2 regions of the Bacillus sp. SRI_025 genome follow, and region 2 is predicted to be linked to the other one. Evidence: predicted binding sites of a transcription regulator. Region 2 holds the regulator's gene; the other holds the start of a gene.
What was found. Region 2 encodes LexA, which represses DNA repair genes until DNA is damaged. Its sites were predicted from a motif close to CGAACATATGTTCG; they were not measured.
Positions count from the first base shown of each region.

Region 1: the regulator LexA is predicted to act here: its motif matches at 2,079-2,092, upstream of AC20OE_RS11495 (YhjD family protein).

Region 1 is NZ_JBYEGB010000003.1:350,581-354,003, forward strand. Features, by position in the region: gene AC20OE_RS11480 (AbrB family transcriptional regulator) at 1-792, shown strand, start outside; gene lepB (signal peptidase I) at 831-1,343, opposite strand; gene AC20OE_RS11490 (TVP38/TMEM64 family protein) at 1,343-1,960, opposite strand; gene AC20OE_RS11495 (YhjD family protein) at 2,118-2,486, shown strand; gene AC20OE_RS11500 (LCP family protein) at 2,549-3,423, opposite strand, start outside.
Region 2 is NZ_JBYEGB010000004.1:323,781-327,203, reverse strand. Features, by position in the region: gene AC20OE_RS13935 (DUF896 domain-containing protein) at 1-41, opposite strand, end outside; gene AC20OE_RS13930 (YneB family resolvase-like protein) at 111-758, opposite strand; gene yneA (cell division suppressor protein YneA) at 776-1,087, opposite strand; gene lexA (transcriptional repressor LexA) at 1,247-1,867, shown strand; gene AC20OE_RS13915 (hypothetical protein) at 1,913-2,359, opposite strand; gene AC20OE_RS13910 (IseA DL-endopeptidase inhibitor family protein) at 2,655-3,197, shown strand; gene AC20OE_RS13905 (STAS domain-containing protein) at 3,230-3,423, opposite strand, start outside.

The DNA of each region.
Region 1 (3,423 bases), on a different contig from region 2:
AGTAAAACAGATATGCTGACCAGCTTTGTCGGCACAGCACCAGGCGGTTTATCTGCTATGCCAGGGATTGCCCAAGAGGTTGGAGCAAATACAGCCGTTGTCAGTCTCGTACAAACAACACGTGTATTAATGGTGGTACTCACCATCCCATTTACGGTGTTCTATTTAAATACAAAAAATCCAGCGGATGCAGCTGCAGGCATTCAAGGGAGCGCCTTTTCATCCGGTGTTTTCACCCTGTCAAATATCTCGTGGACTGCTGCACTTATTTTAGGTGCCTGGCTTATGTCACGCCTGGCGGTTCGTCTTCATTTCCCTGCCCCTTGGCTGATTGGCAGCATGTTAGGAGTTGCTGCTCTTCAAGTAGGTGCAGGTGCGCTCATAGGTCATGATTTGATTCCTTATTGGCCAGCACAAGCGAATATCGCATCACAGGTATTTCTAGGTGCAACCATCGGTTCAAAAATGAATAAACAGATGTTTGTCGGACTAAAAAACACGTTAATTGTAGCCGTCGTCAGCTCAGCTGGACTAATTGCTGCAACGGTTCTCAGTTCAATTGCCATTGCTGAGGTCACAGGGATTTCTGTCATTACAGCCATTCTTGCCTTTTCTCCTGGCGGTATTGCAGAAATGGCAACAACAGCAGTTACACTCCATGAGGACTCAACCTTTGTAGTAGCTGTACAAGTCGTTAGAATCATTCTTGTCATAGCAATGCTGCCACCGTTTTTTCGATTCTTACATCATGTCTGGGCAAAAAGACATCCTGATTATAAAGCCGCTAAATAAAAAAGAGAGACGCTTTGCATGTGCAGAGCGCCTCTTTTTTATTCATCCTGATTTCTTTTGACACCAACTACTTGATCTTTTGAAATCGTTCCAAAATGCCGGCTGTCAAAGCTATGTATTCGGTTATCTCCGATCACGAAGTAATGGTTTTTTTTGATTTTATCATGTCCTGTGATGGCTTTCAGCTGAAAATCCCCTGTCAGGACATTCCCCATTTTATGTTTTTTCTGCTCTTTTAAATAGGGTTCTTTCCATTTTGCCCCATCCACAAATAACTGATCATCGACATACTTGATCGATTCTCCCGGGAGCCCAATGACCCGTTTGATCAAAATTTGATTTTTTGGTCCGTGAAATAACACATAATCAAACCGGCTAATTTTCGTGAGTTTTGGTGAGAACTTGTTGATTAATAATTCTGTTCCATCTGTAAATGTGGGGTCCATACTAACCCCTTCTACTTTATACTTCACAAACATGAAATTCTTTACTTGGAACAATAAGACGATGCATGTAATAATCATCAACCATAACAATGGCTTCTTTTTCATTAAGAGCCTCCTTTGTCCTCACGCTTGCTCATTCGAATGTTCAACCTATTTTCTACTCTCTTTCCAACATACCATAATAAAACGATAACTAGAACCGCAAAAACACTTCTTAACGGATTCTTTACTAAAGCAGAAAGGTCATAACCAATAAAACTAATGATAAAGAGCATGACACACTTACCAGCTAAAGCAGCTAATGAAAATTGCCACATGCTAATTCTTGATAAGCCTGCGACCACATTGACGGCAGCAGAAGGTGTAAAAGGAAAGCAGAGTAAAATAAATAACGGACCAAATCCCCGTTTCTCTACCCAAAGCATTAATTTCTTAATGGAAGGGTGTCTGCTAATAAAGTTCAGCATTCTCATCTGTCCAAATTTTCTGATCAGTAAAAAGACAAGAATAGAACCTGCACTTGCACCGATCCAGGTTAATAAAAAGCCTTCCCAAAGGCCGAATGCATTTGCATTTGCCACCGCAAACGCCACGAGTGGTAAAAAAGGAAGAAATGCTTCAATCAGAGGAAGCAATATAGCGACAATTGGTCCAAAGGCCTTGTAGCTTTCAAAAAATGATGTGATATTTTCATGAGTAAATAGAGAAAGAAATGATGTCAACTTGTTTGACTCCTTCAAGGTTTGTCTACATTTCATTTTACATGGAAAACATAAAAATATACAAATAAATCCCACTCGCCCCCCTTGAGATTTTTTGACTCATTCGATATAATAAACAAGAACATTTGTTCTATTTATAAAGAAAGCAGGCTTGGACATGACGAGACTATCAAGAGTACAGCTTCAAATGATGGAACAGGCCATCTTTCTTCCTATGGTCATCTCCATCCTCAATCGTGATCTGACACACTTAAAACAACATCAAACATTTAAATTAAATGAACCATACATTCAGCTTGTGACCTCTGTGTTAAAGGAAGCACAGAAAGCACTTTATGAACTGAAGCAGCATTTACGTAAAGAAAGTATGAAAGTACAGCAAATTGAACACGATGAGGGATTTACAACGTATCTATTTATCATAAATGGCTATGAAGAAAAGCATAAATACTTTAATCCGCGTATACGTCACCGGGTAGAGGAACTGCTGACTCGATATTTTCTCCAACAAACAAATGAACTATAGGCTGAAATGTTGCGCGTTACACATGCAAAAAAAGCCTGCCGCGGCGGCAGGCTCCTACTTATTTATGATAATTCAAGCTGTTTTCTCAGCTCTGTTCTCACTTCGTTTAATCCTGGTCCATCTAACTCAAAATAATACACATTCCCAGGCTGATAATCATGTCCCTTTAGCTGAATGGTATCTACTGATTTCAATGAGCTCAGTAATGGAAAAAGACCGATGAACTGTTTCATGGAAAGATTGGTTGAGACATTATCACCAAGCGTATCAATGATGTTGTCGTATGACGGGATCGAAGAAATCGATTTAGATTTTTCAAAGATGGCTTGAAGTGCTTCCATTTGGCGCTTTCCGCGCATGAGATCACTGTCTGCTTTTCTCGTTCTCACAAAGGCTAGAGCTTCTTCGCCATTCAGTCTATGAGTGCCTGTCTGTACTTGAACTTTTCCTTTTGAATCCTTTTCCATCTGTTTTACGATGCTTTCATCTTCAATCGTTACATCAATTCCGTTTAGCTCATCCACAATGTCTTGAAATGCCTTAAAGTTACCTGAAATCACATAGTCTACAGGAATGTTCAACAAGTTTTCGACCGTTTTGACTGACAAATCTGCACTCCCAAACGCATGGGCGTGAGCAATTTTATCATATCCTCTTCCCGGTATATCCACATAAGAATCGCGAGGAATACTGAGAAGCTTAATGGTTTTGTCTGTTCGGTTCACCGCCGCCAGTAAGACCGCATCACTTCTTGCTTCGTCTACCGTTTCACCTGGACGGCTGTCAATTCCAAGCAGCAGCACCGAAAAGCTGTCTTTTCCTGGATCAAACGCTTTTACACGCTTTTGCGAGGTGTCTCCTCTTTCTAATGATACTTGCGCCTTATTCGACGCTTTTGAAATTTTATAATATGCGTATCCAGTCACGGACACTGCCA
Region 2 (3,423 bases):
GAAAGCTCATTTATTCTTGCAAGCTGTTCTTTAGAAATCATGACAAACTCCTTTAAAGCATTTTCTCTACATACTACTAAATATCAATCATTTTGACAACAAATCACGCTTTAGGTGGTAAGGTCTTTTTCATATTCTTGATACCTTCTATGCACCGTTGCTTTTGAAATGTCAAAACCTAATGCCTGAAGAGTTGCGGCAATTTCGGCGAATGTCATATTGTTTTTTCTTAATCGAACAATTTCTGAAATCGGCACTTCAATACGCTCACGGCCAGGTGCATGGTCCTGCTGCCTTAAATTCAGTTCAGGCTGATATCCGCGCTCAACTGCCCTTTTCATTCCCCGCTTGATTTTCAGGTTATGAATTTTCCGTTGGTATTCTTCGACGACTCCTACAATCTCAATGACCATTTCATCTGCTTCTGAAAGCTCAAGCTCTCCTCTATGAAACACGCTGTATACCTTTACGTTCTCTTTAAATAAACAATGAAGAAGTGCAATTTTTGCTTGTCCTCTTCCAAGACGAGTTTCATCCTGGATCAAAACGGCATCGATTGACTCTTCCTTCAGTGCAGCAAGCATTTCAAACACACCATCACGATCTAAATCATATCCACTTGCTTTTTCTTTGATGACTTTGACCACATTCATCTTGTGCATGGCAGCTAACGCCAGCAGTTCTTCTTCTTGTCTTTTCAACGAGGTTTCCTGCTCTTCTTTGACAGTGCTTACTCTCGCATAAATGATTGCGTTCATGTCTAAAATCGACCTTTCTACTGTACTGTTGCAAGCTGATATACGACTGGATGCTCTTTTTTGACGGGTATAACAAGAATGTCGCCAGGCTGGATTTCAGTTGAAGCAAGATCATTGTGTTCGGTAACCCAATCAATAAATGCATTTTTGTCGATTGATTTGCTGTCGTTTACTTGATCAGCTAACCCCCAAAGAGTATCACCTGATTGAACCTCTATTTTAACATACTGATTTGTATCATTATGGCTTGTGACTGCAATAAGTGAGAGAAATATGCCAACGATGAATGAGAATACCCCAATAAAAATAATAGATTCTTTTAACCTCATAATGTCATCTCTCCTAATAGAATATGTGTTCGCTCTTTCTGTCACTCATTATAAATACGAACAAATGTTTCTGTCAAACGTTTTTTTCGAACCTATGTTTGTACTGTTAGGAAAAACATGCTATAATTTCTTTAAAATTGACGTTTTGAGGTGCAAAAGATGACGAAGCTATCAAAAAGACAACTCGATATCCTGAAATTCATCAAAGATGAAGTAAAAAGCAAGGGTTATCCCCCATCCGTCCGTGAAATTGGAGAAGCTGTCGGTCTAGCATCCAGTTCAACGGTCCATGGACATTTAGCTAGACTAGAAACAAAGGGCTTAATTAGAAGAGACCCGACAAAACCGAGAGCGATCGAAGTACTAGATGAAGAGGAAATGAATATTCCAAAGAGTGCTGTAATGAACGTTCCAGTCATCGGAAAAGTAACGGCCGGCCTTCCTATCACTGCTGTTGAAAATGTAGAAGAATACTTCCCCCTTCCAGAGACTTTTGCAGCACCAGATGAACAAGTGTTTATGCTTGAAATTATGGGAGAAAGTATGATTGATGCAGGTATTTTGGACAAGGACTATGTCATCGTGCGTCAGCAAAGCACCGCTAACAATGGTGATATTGTGGTCGCCATGACAGAGGAAGATGAAGCGACAGTCAAACGCTTTTATAAAGAAGATACACACTTTAGATTACAGCCAGAGAACCCATCAATGGAACCGATTATTTTACAGAATGTGAGTATACTAGGTAAAGTGATTGGCGTATTTCGAAATATTCATTAAAAAAAGCCGGTATTTCATCAGCTGCTGATGAGAACCGGCTTTTTCTTATGCACAAGAATAGGCAAGAATACTTGAACTTGGGAAGGAACCAAATGTAAAGTTCGGCCATATAAAACCAGTTGTTCGGCCAAAAGGCTGTGAGGAAAGAACGAACATTAAAAATACTTGACCGTTTCTCAAAAACACAATTGTCCATCTTCTATTACATCCCGCTGCAAATTGTACAGTTTGATGACCTCCGCCAACACCGTGCCCAGATATAAGCGACTGCATACTCTGTGGCTGCGAGAGTGCTTGTTGATACTGCGAAATGATATGCTGCGGCGGTGCCGGCGGTGCAGATTGTCCGCCTGAACCTTGCCCTGGCCAAGTACCTCCTCCGATCGGAAACCCAGGAAACCCTCCACCTTGAGGAATACCAACAGATGGAAATCCTTGCATCTGCCTATCATATGAGTACCCATTCCACACACCTTCATACGGATGATACATAATAAACACCACTTTCTTTAGACATTCATCACGACAGTATATGTCATAAATAAAAAAGTGTGTTAAACGTCTAAATAGAAATTTTTCCAAAAGACGTTTCGTTCTTCTTTAGAACGGTTAAATAATCATTAAGAAGAAAAATAAAAAAATGAAAACTTTTTGTCTCCCTCAAACGTTATATAATTAGAAACAAAAGAAATAAAAAAACATTTAGATTTAATACTTGTAATATCACTGTAATTATTGTAACATTTGTAACATAAGAAGTTTTCATTGAGAAAAGGAGGCAATTGCCTTGAAAAAATTATTTGTTTTATTAACTGCTATTATGCTTATGATCTCATTACAAACTACAACATTGGCCGCTTCCAAGAAATCAGCCGCTTTGACAAATAAAGAAGCGTTACATATTGCCCTTGATGCAAGAGAACACTTTTGGAGTGCAATGTCAGGCTACAAAATTAAAGAACATTCTAATTACAAATTAAAATCATTTACCTATAAAGATATGACATACAACTATCTTTCTAAAACATTTGATACAAAGAAAAAATTAAACAGCTACCTATCTCAAGTGTTCACTCAAGATGCCATCAAACATGGTTTAAAAGATTATCAGTTTATTGTTCATAAAGGCAAAATGGCTGTTCCAGTCGGTGACGGAGATAACATGCTCAATTGGGAAAAAGCCACACCTAAACTTGTTTCTAAGAAGCAAACAGTCCGCACATATGAATTTACTGTCCCAACACTTGATGGACGCAAAGTAAAACGAACTGTTACGTACGAAAAAGTACAAAAAGATTGGAAAGTCACACAAATTGACGCTGTCATCTAAATAAAAAACCAGGCCTCTCATCGGCCTGGTTTTTATATTGGAGAAAATTCAGTCATGCGGTCCAGCGCGTGAGCAAGTGATGATGCCGTGCGAAATTCATTAAAAGGAAGCCCGAGCTGTACTGCTGTTTGAGCAATTTCTGGTCTAATTCCTGAAATGGTCGTCTCTACTCCAATTAACCGAAGTGACGTAACAAGGTCAAAGATTTGATGAGCCACCATTGTAT